2 regions of the Nguyenibacter vanlangensis genome follow, and region 2 is predicted to be linked to the other one. Evidence: riboswitches for the same ligand, from Rfam matches in the RefSeq annotation. Region 2 holds a riboswitch; the other holds the start of a gene.
The links. Region 2 has a riboswitch for cobalamin ahead of metE (5-methyltetrahydropteroyltriglutamate--homocysteine S-methyltransferase). Riboswitches for the same ligand answer to the same signal wherever they lie in the genome.
Positions count from the first base shown of each region.

Region 1: another riboswitch for cobalamin. It lies ahead of AAC691_RS18955 (TonB-dependent receptor plug domain-containing protein); the one in region 2 lies ahead of metE (5-methyltetrahydropteroyltriglutamate--homocysteine S-methyltransferase).

Region 1 covers NZ_CP152276.1:4,051,927-4,060,684, forward strand. Annotated here, with positions in the region: gene AAC691_RS18915 (PepSY domain-containing protein) at 1-777, shown strand, start outside; gene AAC691_RS18920 (SCO family protein) at 799-1,437, opposite strand; gene AAC691_RS18925 (hypothetical protein) at 1,489-2,007, opposite strand; gene AAC691_RS18930 (cupredoxin domain-containing protein) at 2,182-2,532, shown strand; gene AAC691_RS18935 (FTR1 family protein) at 2,534-3,355, shown strand; gene AAC691_RS18940 (iron transporter) at 3,378-3,905, shown strand; gene bluB (5,6-dimethylbenzimidazole synthase) at 3,948-4,610, shown strand; gene AAC691_RS18950 (histidine phosphatase family protein) at 4,600-5,232, opposite strand; cobalamin riboswitch at 5,393-5,629, shown strand; gene AAC691_RS18955 (TonB-dependent receptor plug domain-containing protein) at 5,805-7,832, shown strand; gene AAC691_RS18960 (ABC transporter substrate-binding protein) at 7,834-8,758, shown strand, end outside.
Region 2 covers NZ_CP152276.1:1,277,471-1,286,228, forward strand. Annotated here, with positions in the region: gene AAC691_RS05800 (APC family permease) at 1-1,184, opposite strand, end outside; gene metE (5-methyltetrahydropteroyltriglutamate--homocysteine S-methyltransferase) at 1,274-3,619, opposite strand; cobalamin riboswitch at 3,724-3,937, opposite strand; gene AAC691_RS05810 (metalloregulator ArsR/SmtB family transcription factor) at 4,002-4,967, shown strand; gene metF (methylenetetrahydrofolate reductase [NAD(P)H]) at 5,040-5,993, shown strand; gene AAC691_RS05820 (hypothetical protein) at 6,072-6,263, shown strand; gene AAC691_RS05825 (DUF2459 domain-containing protein) at 6,292-7,161, opposite strand; gene AAC691_RS05830 (LacI family DNA-binding transcriptional regulator) at 7,198-8,355, shown strand; gene aroE (shikimate dehydrogenase) at 8,438-8,758, shown strand, end outside.

The sequences.
Region 1 (8,758 bases), 2.0 Mb from region 2:
CACGCGGTCACCGGCCTGTTCGTCTCGCTGTTCCTGGTGCTGTTCCTGGCCAGCGGCCTGCCCTGGTCCTTCGTCTGGGGGCATGCGCTGAAGGCGGCCGAGGATCGGCTGGCGCCGATCCTGCCGGTGCCGGGCCCCTCGGTGCCGGACTGGCAGATCGGCCATGTGCCCGCCCGGGTGGAGATCGCCGGCGGGGCATCCGGCATGGCGGCGATGCCCGGCATGGAGATGGACGGCCCGACGCGCGCGGCCATGCCGGCGGCGGGGTTCGATCCGGCGGCGCTGGATCGCGTGGCGGCGGCGGCGATGCGGCTGGACCTGCCCGCGCCGGTCCTGGTGACGCCGCCAGCCGGCGTGGGACAGGGCTGGGGCGTGCGATCCGATACGCAGAACCGTCCGCGCCGGGCCTCGGCCCGGTTTGCGGCCGACGGGCGGATGCTGTCCTTCACCCCGTTCGCGGCCAAGGGACCGGTGGACCGGATCGTGGCCTATGGCGTGGCGGCGCATGAGGGGCAATTATTCGGCTGGCCGAACCAAATGGCGAACCTGCTGGTCGCCACGGGGCTGCTGACCATGAGCGTCGCGGCGACAATCCTGTGGCTGCGCCGCCGGCCGCTCGGCCGGCTGGGGGCCCATCCGCGCCATCCGGAGGGCCGGGTCGGCTGGGGCGGGGTGCTGCTGGCGCTGGCGCTGTGCCTGCTGCTGCCGGAACTGGCGGCGTCGGTCGCGATCCTGCTGGCGGCGATGGCGGTCGGGCGCCGTTTTCGCCTGGGGTGACGAGTGCCCTGGGATGAGGGATCAGGACGCGGGCGGCAGCAGCCGGCGCAGGCGGGCGGCGATCTCGCCCGCGTCGGCGTCGACCGGGAACAGCGAGACCAGCCGGTTGTCCCCGTCCATCAGATACAGCACCGAGCTGTGATCCATCAGGTAGCCGTCCGGCGCCCGGGCGTCCGGATGGCGGCGCGCCATGGCGCGGAATTCCGCCAGCATATGGTCGATATCCGCCGCATTGCCGGTCAGGCCCACGATCCGGGGCGAAAAGGCGGCGACGTAGCGGTGCAGCGCCGCCGGCGTGTCACGCTGCGGATCGACCGAGACGAACAGGGGCACGATGTCGTCCTGCCGGGGCCCCAGCCGGGCCAGGGCCGCGGTCACGGTGGACAGGGTCAGCGGACAGACATCGACACAGTGGGTATAGCCGAAATAGACCAGCGTGTAGCGGCCGTGGAACGAATCCTGCGACACGATGCGACCCTGGTCGTTCATCAGCACGTAATCGCCGCCGATCCGGGGCGGTGTGCCGGCGCCGATCGCGGCGCGGTACAGCGCGGCGGCGCCCAGCAGGCATATTCCGGCCAGCGCGACCGCCAGCCCGGCCCGCCTGTCCCGCGATCCGTTCCGCCTCTTGCTCTTCTGCCTGTCCTGCCGCCGTGTCATGGCCCGATTATAGGCGCCTGGCCGCCCGGAGCCCAATAGCGGGGCCGGCGGTCAGCGCAGAAAGACCTTCGGCACGCCCTCGCTGTTCAGGCAGGACATCACGATCACGCCGCTCCACAGCAGCAGCGACAGGCCGGCGGCGGCGCGCGCGCGCAGCATGCCGGCCGGGCCGCCGCCCAGCGCCGGCATATAGACCCGGCGGTGGCAGAAGGCGGCCAGCGCCAGCGCCAGCGCGATCAGCAGCAGCTTGGGCGTCAGATAGCCCCGGCTGCCGATATGCACCGGGTCGTAGAAAAACAGCGCCACGCCGCTGAGCATCGCCACGGCGAACAGCGTGTGCAGCCAGGGCACGATCAGCCGGGTGATCGCGGCCAGCGCGGCATGGCCGTTGCGGCGGAACAAAGCGGCGCCGAAGATCATGTCGATGCCGAAGAAGCCCGACATGCTGATGATGTGAACGATCCGGACCAGGTAGTGAACCGGCTGCATCCAGTAATGGTACATCCGGCTGTCGAGTGCGATCAGCACGGCATAGGGCAGGCGCATGAACGCGAAAGGATGGGACATCATGGGTTTCCGCAGCGGCGAACGCGTCACCGCATAGCACGTCAAGTTGACAGTGCGAACCAGTCGCATTAGCAGCGAAGCACGATTCTGCTGGATCCGCCCATGCGTGCCGCGCCTTTCTTCCGTCCGCGCCTCTCTTTCGCCCCGGCGCGCCGCGCCCGCGGCCCGATGGCCGCCATGCGCCTGATCCTGGCGGCGGGCGCGGCGGGCATGGTCCTGTCCCCGGCCGCCGCCCTGGCGCAGGACCCGGTGCATCTGGTCGTGAAGAACCATCATTTCAGCCCGGACCATGTGACCGTCCCGGCCGGCCAGCGCTTCCTGATGACGCTGACCAACCAGGACGACACGGTGGACGAATTCGAGAGCTATGACATGAAGTTCGAGAAGATCGTCGTGCAGGGCGGCACGATCACCGTCCATGCCGGGCCGCTGCATCCCGGCACCTATAAATTCTTCGACGATTATCACCCCGACCTGGCCACGGGCACGGTGACCGCGGACGGCGCGGCGCAGGAAGGAACGCACTGAGATGCTGGGCAGTCTGCTGATCGTCTTTCGCGAGGTGATGGAAGCCGGGCTGATCGTCGGCATCGTGCTGGCCGCCACGCGTGGCATTGCCGGGCGCGGCCTGTGGGTCGCCGGCGGGATCGGGGCCGGGGTGCTGGGGGCGGCGATCGTCGCGCTGTTCGCCGGGGCGCTGTCGCAGGCGCTGTCGGGCAACGGGCAGGACGTGTTTTCGGCGGCGATCCTGTGCCTGGCGGTCGTCATGCTGGGCTGGCACACGGTGTGGATGGCCCGGCATGGCCGCGAACTGGCGCGGGACATGCGGGACATGGGCGACGCGGTGGCCAGCGGGGCACGTTCGCTGCCCGCTCTGGCCGTGGTGGTGGCCGTCGCCGTGCTGCGCGAGGGGGTCGAGGTCGTGCTGTTCCTGTACGGGATCGCGGTTTCGACCGGGTCGGGCCCGGCAGCCATGCTGGGCGGCGGCCTGCTGGGGGTGGCGGCCGGCGGTGCGCTGTCCTGGGCGCTGTATCGCGGCCTGGTGGTGATCCCGATGCGGCATCTGTTTACCGTCACCGGGCTGCTGGTCGCGGTGCTGGCGGCGGGTATGGCCAGCCAGGCGGCGGCCCTGCTGGCCAATGACGACCTGATCCCGGCCCTGGGCTATGAGATCTGGGACTCGTCCTGGCTGCTGTCCGATGGCAGCATGGCGGGACGGGCGGCCAAGGCGCTGACCGGCTATTCCGACCGTCCCACCGGCGTGCAACTGGTGGCCTGGGCGGTGACGCTGCTGGTGCTGCTGGTGGCCGGCTACCGGGTCGGCCGCCGCCCCGTCCGTGCCGATGCTTAACCTGATCAGGAAGAAAAAAACGATGATGGTCCGGAATCTTGCCGCCTTCCTGCTCGCCGTGCCGCTGGGGGGCGTGCTGAGGGCCGCGCCCGCGCTGGCGCGGGAATATCCGATCGGCGGCCCGGTCTATGCCCATGACATGGAGATCGCCGCCAATTACCTGGTGGGGGTCGAGGTCGCGCCGATGATGGCGGGCATGCCGACCGGCCCCGGGTCCATCCATCTGGAAACCGACATCCATGCCACCGCCGACAATGTCTGGGGCTTTCCGGACGGGGCCTGGGTGCCGTACCTGACGATCACCTACAGGCTGACCCGCGCCGGCAGCCCCTGGACGGCAACGGGCACGCTGCACGCCATGACCGCCAAGGACGGCCCGCATTACGCGGACAATGTCCGCATGGACGGGCCGGGGACCTATACGGTGGAATTCCGCTATGGCGCGCCCGAGGCGAACGGTTTCATGCACCATGTGGACAAGGAGACGGGCACGCCGGGCTTCTGGGCCCCGTTCGGCGAATCCTTCACCTTCGCCTATCCGCAGAAATAAATTCGGGCAGGACACCAGGGGGTGTCGGACGATGGCCCTGTGATGAACGATTCCGGCCGAGGCGCCGATATGCCCCCCGGTTTTTCGGATGATTTTCGCGACGCGCTGGATCGGCTGTTCGTCTGGCGGCGCGACGTGCGGCATTTCCGGACCGATCCGGTGGACCCGGCGGTGCTGGACCGGCTGCTGGCGACCGCCTGCCTGGCGCCCTCGGTCGGGCTGAGCGAGCCGTGGCGCTTCGTGCGGGTCGAGGCGCCGGCGCGCCGGGCGGCGGTCCGGGCGGATTTCGCCCGCTGCAACGCGGACGCGCTGGCCGCCCGGACGGGGGCGGAGGCCGCGCGCTATGCGGCGCTGAAGCTCGCGGGCCTGGATCGCGCGCCCCATCATGTCGCGGTATTCTGCGACGCTGATCCTGCCCAGGGGCGCGGGCTGGGGCGCCGGACCATGCCCCAGACCACGACCTGGTCGGCGGTGATGGCCATCCATACATTCTGGCTGGCCGCCACCGCCGCGGGGCTGGGGGTGGGCTGGGTGTCGATCCTGGACCCCGCCCGCGTCGCCGCCATCCTGGAGGCCGAGCCGGGCTGGAATTTCCTGGCCTATCTGTGCGTCGGCCATCCTGAAACGCCGGCGGATTCCCCCGAGCTGGAACGCCAGGGGTGGGAGCGGCGCAACCCCGCCCGCCGGGCCTGGATCATGCGCTGAGGCGCCGGCCGCCATGTTCGGTCCCCGGCCCGTATTCCGCCGGGACGACGGAAAACAGCCGCGCGGCGCCCTGCGGCGGCGGCGGGTCCAGCAGGCGGGGCGTGCGTCCCGCGGCCAGTCCGTCGAGCAGGCGCAGCGGCCCGCCATGCGTCATGACGCCGGCCGGCCGGCCCGCCTGCAGCATGTCCGTCCAGAACGCGCCGACGCGCCGGCGCAGCGCATGGCCGCTCTCGCCGCCGGGCGGGGCGAAACCTTCGGGGTCGGCGGCCCAGGCATCCAGCGCGGCCCGGTCGATCCGCGCCCAGGCCAAGCCCTCCCACGCGCCGAAATCCAGTTCCGCCAGGCGGGGATCGACATGCAGCGCCAGCCCGGCCCGTTCGGCGACGCGCCGGGCCGGCAGGTGGCAGCGCGCGGCCGGCGCGGTGTACAGCACGCGCAGGCCCGCCCCGCGCGCCAGCACCGCCAGCCCGTCGGCGCGGGCCTCCCATCCCGGGCGGGGCGGCAGGTCCAGCCGCCCGTAGCAGGTACCGGGCGCGACCTGCACCGGCGGGTGACGCACCAGCAGGAAGGGCAGCGCCGGGTGCATGCCGGCTGCCGGGTCGTCGGGGGGATGTGGGGTCATCGGCGCTTTCTTCACCTCGCGTCTGCGCAGGACGCCGTCGGCCGCGATCGTGCCAGCCGGCCCGGTGGCCGTCAAAGCGGATTTCGGCGGCCATCCGGCCTGGGCGGCGGCGGCGCGCCATTTTCCTGACAGGCGGATTTCTTGACAGGCGGGGCGCAGCTTCTATGAAGGGCGCGATGGTTCCGTCGCGCGCGGATGAAAAGGCGTGCGAGGATTAAAAGGGAACGCAGTGCGGGCCGGCCGGTCCAATCCTGCGGCTGCCCCCGCAACTGTAAGCGGCATGTTCACGCATCGCCGGGCGTTCGGGCCCGGGGCCACTGGGGTTCTCGTCTCCGGGAAGGCCATGCGGAACGTCTTGCCGCAAGCCAGGAGACCTGCCGTCAGCACTGATTGCGACCGGGAACCGTCGGGCGGGGTGATCCGACGGGCGAGCTGGGGATCCGTTCCGGGGGAAGGGCGGGCCCGTCTCGTCTCGTGGCAATCGCGCATGGTCACGAGAACGAAACTTGATGCACGATTTTCGACAGGTCCTGTCCCGCTCGACCTTCTTTGCCTCGGCCCTGTCCGCCGGGATGTTCGCCGGCTGGAACGGCGCGCTGGCGCAGGCGCCCGATGCGGCGGAAGAGAAGGCCGCGGCGCGGCCCGGCGCGCCGGTTGCGGCCCCGACTTCGGCCCCGATTTCGGCATCGGCCCCGGCATCGGCTCCGGCCCATGTCGCCATGGGCGCGCAGCATGTCCGGGTGGCGCTGGGCGGGGACCAGTTGCCGGAATCCGTCACCGTCAGCGCCGCCCGCCGCCCCGTTCGCATCGATGAGATCGGCACCAGCGTCAGCGTCATTACCGAAGCGGACATCGCGCTGCGCCAGCGTCGCACCCTGCCCGACCTGCTGCTGCAGGAGCCGGGGCTGAACCTGGTCCAGACCGGCGGGCCGGGGGGCACGACCTCGATCTTCATGCGCGGCACCAATGCCAACGAAGTGAAGGTGCGGCTGGACGGCATGGACATCAACGATCCCAGCAATCCGAACGGCGCGTTCGATGCCGCGCAGTTCCTGACCGACGGGATCGGCCGGGTGGAGATCCTGCGTGGTCCGCAAAGCGGCCTGTACGGCGCGGATGCGATGGGCGGGGTCATCGACATCACCTCGATCGCGGGCGAGGGGCCGATGAAGGCCACGCTGCGCGTCGAGGGCGGCAGTTTCGGCACCACCGGCGAGGCGCTGGGACTGCGCGGCAGTCGGCAGCGGTTCCATTATTCGGTCTATCTGACCCACAGCCACGTCTCCAGCGTGCCGGTGACGCCGCCGCGGCTGATTCCGCCGGGGCTGAACGTGCCGGGCAACGGCAACGACAATCGCTCGGCCAATATCCGCCTGGGCTATGACGTGACCGACAATTTCGACCTGGGGCTGACGGCGCACCTGACGCAGGCGACGTACCGCTATGTCGACAGCGACTACAACACCTATCCCCCCGAGCCGACCCAGGGCCGCAGCACCCAGAACCTGAACGAGGCCGTGGTGCGCGGCACGGCGCATCTGCGCTCGTTCGGCGGGCGGTTCGATCAGATTCTCGGCGTGGGCTACACGGCCTATCGCAGCCGCGATCTGACGGTGGACGAACCGGTGGGGCCGGACGACGGCAATCCCAGCTTCTATCGCGGCGAACGGGTGAAGATCGACTGGCACGGCACCGCCGACCTGGGCCGCGCGGGCAGTCTGCTGGTGGGGGCCGAACATATCCACGAGGCCATCCTGAACAGCCCGATCTCGGCGCATACCGATACCAATGCCGGGTACGGCCAGTATCAGGGCCAGTGGCGCAAGATCCTGTACGGCGCGGCGAACATCCGATACGATTCCAATTCGCGCTACGGCAATTACGTGACGTGGCGCGCGGCGCCCGCCATCCATGTGCCCGGCACCGGCACGGTCATCAAGGCCAGCGCCGGGTCGGGCTATCACGGTCCGTCGCTGAGCCAGTTGTTCGTCAGCTATCCGGCCTATTTCTTTTTGGCCAATCCGAACCTGAAGGCCGAGCGCCTGCTGGGCTATGATGCCGGCATCGAACAGCGCCTGCTGCGCGGGCGGCTGACGATGGGCGCGACCTGGTATCAGAGCAAGGTCGACAACCTGATCACCACCGGGCTGTCCGGCTATGACTATACCTATGTCAATGTCGCGCGGGCCCGTCTGCATGGGGTGGAATCCTTCATCGGCTGGAAGGCGCTGGACACGCTGGACCTGATGCTGAACTATACCTGGACGGTCGCGAAAAATGCCGATACGGGCCAGGAATTGCAGCGCCGGCCGGAACACAAGATCAGCTTCAGCCCCGTCTGGCGCGCCACGCGCGACCTGACGGTCTCGGGCAGCCTGGTGTTCCTGAGCCATTGGCGCGACGTCGATCGCTACGGCATGCAAAGCGATGTCCGCGCCCCCGGCTACGTCACTATCGACATCGCCGCGCGCTATCGCGTCAACCGCCACCTGTCGGTGTTCGCGCGGGCCGACAATCTGCTGAACCGGCAATATGAAAATCCGATCGGCTATCTCCAGCCCGGCCGGGCCGGCTATGGCGGCGTGACGCTGGCCTACTGACATGCGCCTGCCCGCCCGCGCCCTGCTTGCCTCTGTAATGGCCGCCCTGCTGCTGGCGATTCCGGCCATGGCGCGCGCGGGGGCGGCGGCGCGGCACCGGATCGTCTCGCTGAACCTGTGCACCGACCAGATGCTGCTGCTGCTGGTCCCGCCGCAGGACATCGCCGGCCTGTCGCCGCTGGCGCGCGATTGCGCCTATTCGATGTTGTGCGATGCGGCGCGGGCGGTGCCGACGATCCGCCCGACGGCCGAGGCCGTGGTGGCGGCCCGGCCCGACCTGGTGGTCGGCGGAAACTATACGGCGATGACCGCCCTGCTGGCGGCGCGCCAGGCCGGCTTGACGGTGGTGCAGTTCGCGCCGGCCGAGCGGCTGGCGGACATACCGGGCCAGTTCCGCGCGCTGGCCGAGGCGGCCGGCGTGCCCGAACGGGGCGCCGCCCTGGCCGGCGCGTTCGAACGGCGCCTGGCCGCCCGGCCGATCGCCCGGCCGGCCGCGCCCGGGGGCGGCGACCCGGTCGCCGCGCTCTATGCCGCCAACGGCTTCGTGACGGGTACGGGGACATTGGCCGACGATATGCTGGCCCATGCGGGGTTCCGCAACTTCGCCGCCACCATGGGGCATCGTCATGCGGCCTATCTGCCGATCGAGGATCTGATTGCCCGGCCGCCCGACCTGCTGGTGCTGATCCGTTCGGAGACCGGCACCTCGCTGGCGCAGGACCTGTTGGACCATCCGGCGCTGCGCGCGGCCTTTCCCGGCGCGCATCGCCTGTCGCTGCCCGGCCGGCTGTGGCTGTGCGGGCTGCCGCAGACGCTGGATACGCTGGACCGGCTGGCGCAGGCCCGCCAGGCCCTGGAGCATTTCGCCCTGGAGCATGTCGCCGGGGAACGTCCCGCCCCGGAATATTCCGATCCGGCGCAGGAGG
Region 2 (8,758 bases):
AGCGCCAGGGCGGCGATCGGCAGCATCATGTAGGAGATGATGGTGCAGACCGAGATCACCGACGCCAGGATGCCCCAGCCGCGAAAGAAGAACAGGAACACGAACGCCACGGCGAGATTGAACCACAGCGCCGGGCGCGGCACGCCTGAAGAGGGATCGATCCGGCCCAGCAGGGCGGGCATGGTGCCGTTGCGCTGCATCCCCAGGGTCATGCGGGTGCTGCTGGCCAGGTGGGTGGCGCCGGCGCCGCTGGGGGCGAGGAAGGCGTCGAAATAGAGCAGCATCGCCAGCCAGTTGAGGTTGAAGGCGATGGCCAGTTGGGCGAAGGGCGACGAGAAGGACAGCGCCGCCCAGCCCCCTGCCCCGGGCCGCACCGCGCCCAGGAAGGCGCATTGCAGCAGCAGGTAGATCACGGTCGCCAGCCCGACCGCGCCCAGCACGGCGATCGGGATGCTGCGCCCGGGGTTGCGGGCCTCGCCGGCCAGGTTGAGCGGGCTTTGGAACCCGTTGAAGGCGAAGACGATGCCCGAGGTGGACACCGCCGTCAGGATGCCCGACAGGCCGTAGGGCATGAAGCCGCCCAAGGACGCGCCCGGGGGCGTGCCCGAGGGGTCGGCGCCCACCAGGTTGCCGGGGTGGAAGGCGCTGGCGAACAGGGCCAGGGCGGCGCCGGCCGGCACCACCAGCTTGAACACCGTGATCATGGCGTTGAAGCGGGCGAAGAAGCGCACGCCCCAGAAATTGAGCTGGAAATAGACCACCACCAGCAGGGCGGCCACGATCAGGCCGGGGGGTGTCAGGGTGCCGGCCTGGTAGAGGTGATGGGCCCAGGGGAAGGACCAGGAACTCATGTATTGTACCGAGGCCTCGGCTTCGACCGGGACGACGCTGACGATCGACAGCCAGTTGGCGCCGGCCGCCATGAAGCCGACCAGGGGGCCGTGGGTGAGGTTGGCATAGCGCACCATGCCGCCCGCCACCGGGAACATGCCGCCCAGTTCGGTGGCGACGGCGGCGATGACCAGCGCGATGAAGGCCCCCAGCAGCCAGGCCAGGGTGGCCGCCGGACCGGCGGTCGAGGCCGCGCGTTCCGCCCCGAACAGCCATCCCGACCCGATCATGGCGCTGAGCCCGGTGAACATCAATTGCCAGGGGCCGAGCGCGCGATTGAGGTGGGATGACACGTTGGGGGTTCTCCGGCGGCTGGATGCGAGTCGCGACTGTTTCATCCAGCCAACCCGGTCTCGCGCCCCGGCGCAAGGCGCGGGGTGCTTCAGGCGGCGCGCATCCGGCGCGCCGCGTCCACCATGGCGGCTATGGCGGTGCGGACCTCGGGCCATTTGCGGGTCTTGAGCCCGCAATCGGGGTTGACCCAGAGCCGGTCGGGGTCGATCCGGCCGGCGGCGGCGCGCAGCAGGTCGAGCATCTCGCCGGCGGCGGGGGCGCGGGGCGAGTGGATGTCGTAGACGCCCGGACCGATTTCCGCCGGGTAGCGGCGCCCGGTGAAAGCGTCAAGCAGGTCCATCCTGGAGCGTGCGGTCTCGATCGAGATGACGTCGGCGTCCATCGCGGCGATGGCGTCGATGATGTCGTTGAATTCCGAGTAGCACATGTGGGTGTGGATCTGGGTCGCGTCGGCCACGCCCGAGGCGGCGATGCCGAAGCAGGCCACCGCCCAGTCCAGGTAAGCCTGCCAGTCGGCGCGGCGCAGGGGCAGGCCCTCGCGCAGTGCGGCCTCGTCGATCTGGATGATGGCGGCGCCGGCCGCTTCGAGGTCCGTGACCTCGTCGCGGATGGCGAGGGCGATCTGGCGGCAGGTCCGTTCACGCGGCTGGTCGTCGCGGACGAAGGACCAGTTGAGGATGGTGACCGGGCCGGTCAGCATGCCCTTCATCGGCCGGTCGGTCAGGGACTGGGCATAGCGCCACCAGGCGACCGTCATCGGTTCGGGGCGCCGGACGTCGCCGTAGATGATCGGCGGGCGGACATAGCGCGAGCCGTAGGACTGGACCCAGGCATGGCGGGTGAAGGCGAAGCCCGACAGGCGTTCGCCGAAATATTGCACCATGTCGTTGCGTTCGAATTCGCCGTGGACCAGCACGTCGAGCCCGGCTTCTTCCTGCCATTGCACGGCGCGGACGATTTCGGCGCGCAGGAACGAATCATAGGCCGCGTCCGACAGGGTGCCGCGGGCATGGGCGGCGCGGGCCTGGCGCACGTCGCCGGTCTGGGGGAAGGAGCCGATGGTGGTGGTGGGAAAGGCGGGCAGGCCGAGCCGGGCGCGCTGCGCCGCCTGGCGGACGGCGAAGGGCGAGGCGCGGCGGGCCTGGGCGGGGTCGATCGCCGCCATCCGCTGCTGGACCGACGGGTCGTGGATGCGCGGCGAGGTGCCGCGCGACGCGGCGGCCGCCGATGCCGCGTCCAGTTCGGCCCGCACCGCGGCCGGTCCGTCATTCAGCGCCCGGGCCAGGGTGGCGAGTTCGGTGATCTTCTGCACCGCGAAGGCCAGCCAGGAGCGGATTTCGCCGTCCAGCGCGGTTTCGCGGTCGAGGTCCAGCGGGGTGTGCAGCAGGGAGCAGGAGGGGGCGAGCTGGATGGTCCGCCCGGTGCGCACGGCCGGGGCGATGCGGTCCAGCAGCGCCTGGAGGTCGGCGCGCCAGACATTGCGGCCGTCGATGACGCCCAGGGACAGGACCAGGTCGGGGCGCGCCGCCGCCAGGACGGGGCCGAGCTGGTCCGGTGCGCGCACCAGGTCGATATGCAGCCCGTCGACCGGCAGGGCGAGCGCGGTGTCGAGATTGTCGCCCAGCGCGCCGAAATAGGTCGCCAGCATCAGGCGCACCCCGGCGCCGGCCGCGAGCTGCGCATAGGCGCGGCCATAGGCGGCGCGGGCCGCGTCGGTCAGGTCGGTGACCAGGCAGGGTTCGTCGATCTGCACCCAGCCGGCGCCGGCATCGGCCAGGGCGCGCAGGATGGCGACATAGACCGGCAGCAGGCGCGGCAGCAGCGACAGCGGGTCGAAGGCGCCGCCGCGGGCCTTGCCCAGCAGCAGGTAGCTGATCGGCCCCAGCAGGACGGGGCGGGTTTCGATGCCGAGCGCGCGGGCCTGGAGATACTCATCCACCGGCTTGGCCGAGGACAGGCGGAAGACCTGATCGGCGGAGAATTCCGGCACCAGGTAGTGATAGTTGGTGTCGAACCATTTGGTCATTTCCGCGGCGGGCAGGCCCCCGGCGGTATCGGTACCGGAGGCATCGGCGCTGGCGGCATCGGCGTGGCCGTGCGCGCAGCCTGCCGCCGCGTCGCCCCGGGTGCCGCGGGCCATGGCGAAATAGGTCGCGCTGTCGACCGGGCCGCCGGACCAGCCATAGCGGGACGGGATGGCCCCGACCATGACCGACATGTCCAGCACATGGTCGTACAGCGAGAAATCATTGGACGGGATGATGTCGGCGCCGCGATCGCGCTGCCAGATCCAGTTGTCCGCGCGCAGGCGTGCGGCCGCGGCCTGGAGTGCGGCCTCGTCGCCGTTTCCGGCCCAGTGTTCTTCCAGCGCCTGTTTCAGTTCTCGCCTGGGGCCGATGCGGGGAAAGCCCAGTGTGGCGACGGTGACGGTCATGACAGCCTCGACAGTTGGGGCGGGCCGGCGGACAGGCGCGCGAGGCCGGCCGCGCCGGCAGGTCGCCGGCGCGGTGGGGCGCGACCCGTCCGGACACCCCGCCGGAGGATTTCTTCGGCCATGGCAGGTCTCCTGGCTTGCGGGTCACAGCAGCCGGTCCTGCCTTCCCGGGGTCTCTCTCGGTAGAGATTCCCAGTGGCGCGGATGGACCGGTGCTCGCCGCCTACAGTTGCGGGGGCAGCGCCGGATTCGCACCGGCTTCCCTCTTCGCCGCGACGCCGGAAGACTGGGTGCGGAACCATGGCGGTCGGATTAGGACAGGAATGGAAAAAATGAGTCAATAGGAATTGCACATATAAGGATATCGTTATATGTGACGTTCATGAGCCGATCGCTTGTCATTTTCCAGGCCCTGGCCGATCCGACGCGGCTGCGGATCCTGGCGTTGCTGCGCACGATGGAACTGTCCGTCGGCGAGATCGCGCAGGTGCTGGGGCAGAGCCAGCCGCGCGTGTCGCGCCATGTGAAGATCCTGGTGGCGGCCGGGCTGGCGGAGCGTCGCAAGGAAGGGAGCTGGGTGTTCCTGACGCTGGGGACGGAGGAGGATTTCGGGCCGCTGCTGGCCGCCATGGACCGGTGGGACCGGCATGACGACGCCGAGCGCGCGGCGGACATCGCCCGGCTGAAGGCGGTGCGTACGGTGCGGGCGATGGCGGCGGAGGATTATTTCGAGACCCATGCGGCGAACTGGGACGCGATCCGCTCGCTGCATGTCGCGGAGGGCGATGTCGAGGCCGCGATCCTGCGCGTTCTGGCGCCGGAGCCGATCGGGCGGCTGGTGGATATCGGCACCGGGACGGGGCGGATGCTGGAATTGCTGGCCCCCCGGGCGGACAGCGCGGTCGGGTTCGACCGCAGCCCGGCGATGCTGCGCCTGGCGCGGACCAAACTGGCCCAGGTGGGGCTGACCCAGGCGGCGTTGGCCCAGGCGGCGTTGGAAAATGCGGAATTGCGGCAGGGCGACATGTATGCGCTGCCGCTGGCGGCCGGTGCCGCGGACGTGGCGGTGATGCACCAGGTGCTGCATTACGCGCAGCACCCGGCCGCCGCGATCGCCGAGGCGGCGCGGCTGCTGGCGCCGGGCGGGCGGCTGCTGGTCGTGGATTTCGCCCCGCATGAGCGCGAGGATTTGCGCGAGCGCGATGCGCATGTGCGACTGGGATTTTCCGACGCGCACATGGCCGAATGGTTCGCCGCCGCCGGGTTGCGCGCCGAAGAGCCGGTGCGCCTGGATGGCGAGCTGACCGTCAAGCTGTGGCTGGGCCGCCGCGCGGCCGACGGCCGCTGAGCGCTCGCCGCCTGCTTCTTTCGTTTCCTGATCCTTTATTTCCCGATGATGATTGCCGAGGAGCCGGCCCGCATGTCTTTTCTTTCCCTTCCCGGCCTTTCCCTTCCCGGCCTATCCCAGCCTGGACACGCCGCCGGCCCGTTTCCGTGGCTTGCCCCGGCCGAGGCGCCGGACGCGGAGATCGGGGTGTCGTTCGAATTCTTTCCGCCCAAGACCGAGAAGATGGCGGACGGGCTGCGCCAGGCGGTGGCCGGCCTGGCGCCGCTGGGGCCGCGCTTCGTGTCCGTGACCTATGGCGCGGGCGGGTCGACGCGCGACCGGACGCTGGCGGTGCTGCGCGAGATGGTGCGCGACCATGCCGTGCCGGTGGCGGGCCACCTGACCTGCGTCGGGGCGTCGCGCGCCGAGGTGGACGCGGTGGCGCGGGACTATTGGCAGGCGGGGGTGCGGCATATCGTCGCGCTGCGCGGCGATGCGGCCGAGCCTGGCGGGCGGTTCGTGCCGCATCCGGAGGGATATGAGAACGCGGCGGCGCTGGTCGCAGGCCTGCGGCGGGTGGCGCCGTTCGAGATTTCGGTCGCGGCCTATCCGGAGACCCATCCCGAGGCGCGGAGCCCGCAGGCGGACCTGGACAACCTGAAGGCCAAGATCGATGCCGGGGCGTGCCGGGCGATCACGCAATTCTTCTTCGAGGCCGAGAGTTTCCTGCGGTTTCGCGACCGCGCGGCGGCGGCGGGGATCGATGCGGAGATCGTGCCGGGGATCCTGCCGGTGGGGAACGTGGCGCAGGCCTATCGCTTTGCCGAGATGTGCGGCGCGCGCGTGCCCGACTGGATGCGGCGCCTGTTCGATGGGCTGGACGCGCAGCCGGGGGCGCGGGCGATGGTCACCACGGCGGTTGCCGCCGCGCTGTGCGCCCAGTTGCGCGCGGCGGGCGTGTCGCAATTTCATTTCTATACGCTGAACCGGGCGGACGCGTCGCTGGCGCTGTGCCGGCTGCTGGGACGGCGCGGCGGGGAATCATGACGATGCAGGAACCGGTGCGTGGGCAATACGTTTGATTATATGCTTGTTCATGCACCCTTTTGCGGAAGGTCTTTCGATATGTCGGCCGCTTTCTCCCTGCGCCGTCCCTGCCTGCTTGCCGTCCTGGGTTTGAGCCTGCTGCCGCTGGCCGCGTGCAGTTCCTTCAGCGGCGATGGCGACGATCATCCGCCCCGTGCGCATAATGTGATCGTCGTGCCGCGCGGCACCGACGTGGTGTGTCCGGACGGCACCCAGCCGCCCTGCCCCTGAATGAATCGCCTGAACGGATCGCGCGCGTTCATCGCGCGCCGTCCGACGGCGGGGGTGGAAGCGGGCAGAGCCGGCGGGCGGCCTGCCGGCCCTTGCGCATGACCTGTCCGGCGAAGATCGCCCGGCCGTCGGGTATGGGCAGCCCGGCCTGCCGCAGGGCCTGCTCCACCCATCCGTTGCAGGTGTGGAACAGGGTGTAGCGGCTGCGCGCCGCGTAGAAGAGGCTTTCGGGCAGGTGCCCGACCGCCACCAGGCGCGGCCGTTCCTCTCGCCCCGTAGTTTCCTGCCCCAACGTCCCCTGGCCCAACGTCCCCTGGCCCGATGTTCCTTGGCCCGATGTTCCTTGCCCCATTGTTCCTTGCCCCATTGTTCTTTGCCCTGGCACCAGATCATCGCCGATGAAGGCGGAGAGGCGCGCCATCCCGGCGGGCGGGAGCGGCAGGGTGACGACGGTGCCGGGGGCATAGGCCTGCGGCGGCGCGACGGTCAGGGCGAAGACCTGGATGACGGCCGGGCCGGGGAACGGGCCGATCAGATATTCTTCCGGGCTGGACGTCGGGGCGGTGAAGAATGTCTTCTTGCCGTAGCCGAACAGGACGGTGCGCGCGCCGGGGAAGACCTGGCGGAAATAGGCCAGCGGTCCCGTGAGGTCGGCCGCCGGGATGCCGATTTCGGTGTGCCAGCCCCGGTCGACCAGGTAGAGCGGCAGCGTGTCGGGCGGCAGGGGGTCGCAGGAGGGCGCCGGCCCCGGCGCCGCCGCGCAGCCGGCCAGGAGCGCCAGCAGGCAGAGCCGTGCCGGGGCGCGGGCCGGGCGTGCTTGCCGGATAGGCGTCCATCGTGAAAATACCCGCATGATGCCTGCCCCGTCCGAACCGATCGCCCGAGGATCATATGCCATCGTTTCGCGCGCGTCCCGTGCCGCCAGGGTAGGCGCGTGACGGGTGGGCGCGTGACGCGCCGCGCCGTGTCCTCGACCGACGTCGCGCGGCTGGCCGGGGTGTCGCAATCGGCGGTGTCGCGGACGTTTTCCGCCGCCGGCGGCGTGTCGGCGCCGACGCGCGCGAGGGTGCTGGAAGCGGCGGCGGCGCTGGGATACCGGCCCAACCGGATTCCGGCCATCATGCAGTCCGGCCGGTCGCACATGGTCGGGGTGGTGGTGGGCGGGCTGGATAATCCGTTCTATGCCGCCGTGCTGGACCATTTCGCGGTGGCCCTGCGGGCGCTGGGGTTGCAGGTGCTGCTGGTGCGGGTGGACGATGCGCTGGCGCTGGACGGCGCGCTGGAGCAACTGGCGGGCTATCGGGTCGATGCGGCGGTCACCGCGCTGGCGGTCGGCAGCCGCGCGGCGGCCGAGGCGCTGTCGGCGCTGCGCGTTCCGACCGTCTGTTTCAATTCGCGCCTGACGGGGCCGTGGATTTCCACCGTACGGTCGAACAATCGTGCCGCCGGGCGGCAGGCGGCCGCCCTGCTGGCCGCGCGGGGCGTGCGGGCGGCCGGGTGGCTGGCGGGGCCCCGCGAGAGCGCCGCCGCGCGCGAGCGCGGGCGCGGGTTCGCGGAGGGGGTGGCGGCGCGGGGCCTGGCGCCGCCGGTCGCGATCGCGGGCGATGACAGCCATGCCGGCGGGTATGACGCCATGCGGCGGCTGCTGCGGGCCCGACAGCCGCCGGAGGGGCTGTTCTGCGGCAATGACCTGATGGCGTGCGGGGCGATCGACGCGCTGCGCGATGCGGGGTTGTCGGTGCCGGGCGACGTGCTGGTGATCGGCTATGACAATATTCCGCAGGCGGGGTGGCGGGCCTATGACCTGACGTCGTTCGACCAGCAGGTGGAACGGATGGCCGGCGCCGCGCTGGAGATGCTGACGGCGGCGCTGGCCGATCCGTCGAACGCGGCCATGGGGCGAACCCGCGCGGTGGCCGCGCGGCTGGTGGAGCGCGGCAGCACCGGTGCGGCGGCCGGAGATGCGGGCAGCGATGATGCGGGCGGCGATGATGCGGGCGGCGGGGATGCGGGCGCCACCGGGGACGACGCGGGCGCGGACCGGGCGGGAAAGGCGCGGCGGGCGCAGGAGGTGGGTGACAGGCCTGCATAGCTATGCAACCCTGTCGGGCCGAACACGCCGCGGGCCGCCCCGGAAGGCGGACCCCAGACGAGAGCATGTCGAGGAGGCCCCAATGACGTCCCATAATTTTCTTGCCGCGCTGACCGGATCCTTTTCCACCCCGTGCGCGGACAATCCGACCGTCGCGATGATCGAGGCGGCGTATCGCCATCACGGGATGAATGCCCGCTATATCAATTGCGACGTGAAGCCCGAGGGGCTGGCGGATGCCGTGCGGGGCGCCAAGGCCATGGGGTGGGCCGGGTTCAACTGTTCGATCCCGCACAAGGTCGCGATCCTGTCGCACCTGGACCGGCTGGCGGAATCGGCGGCGATCATCGGCGCGGTGAATTGCGTGGTCATCCGTGACGGCGCGCTGATCGGCGAGAATACG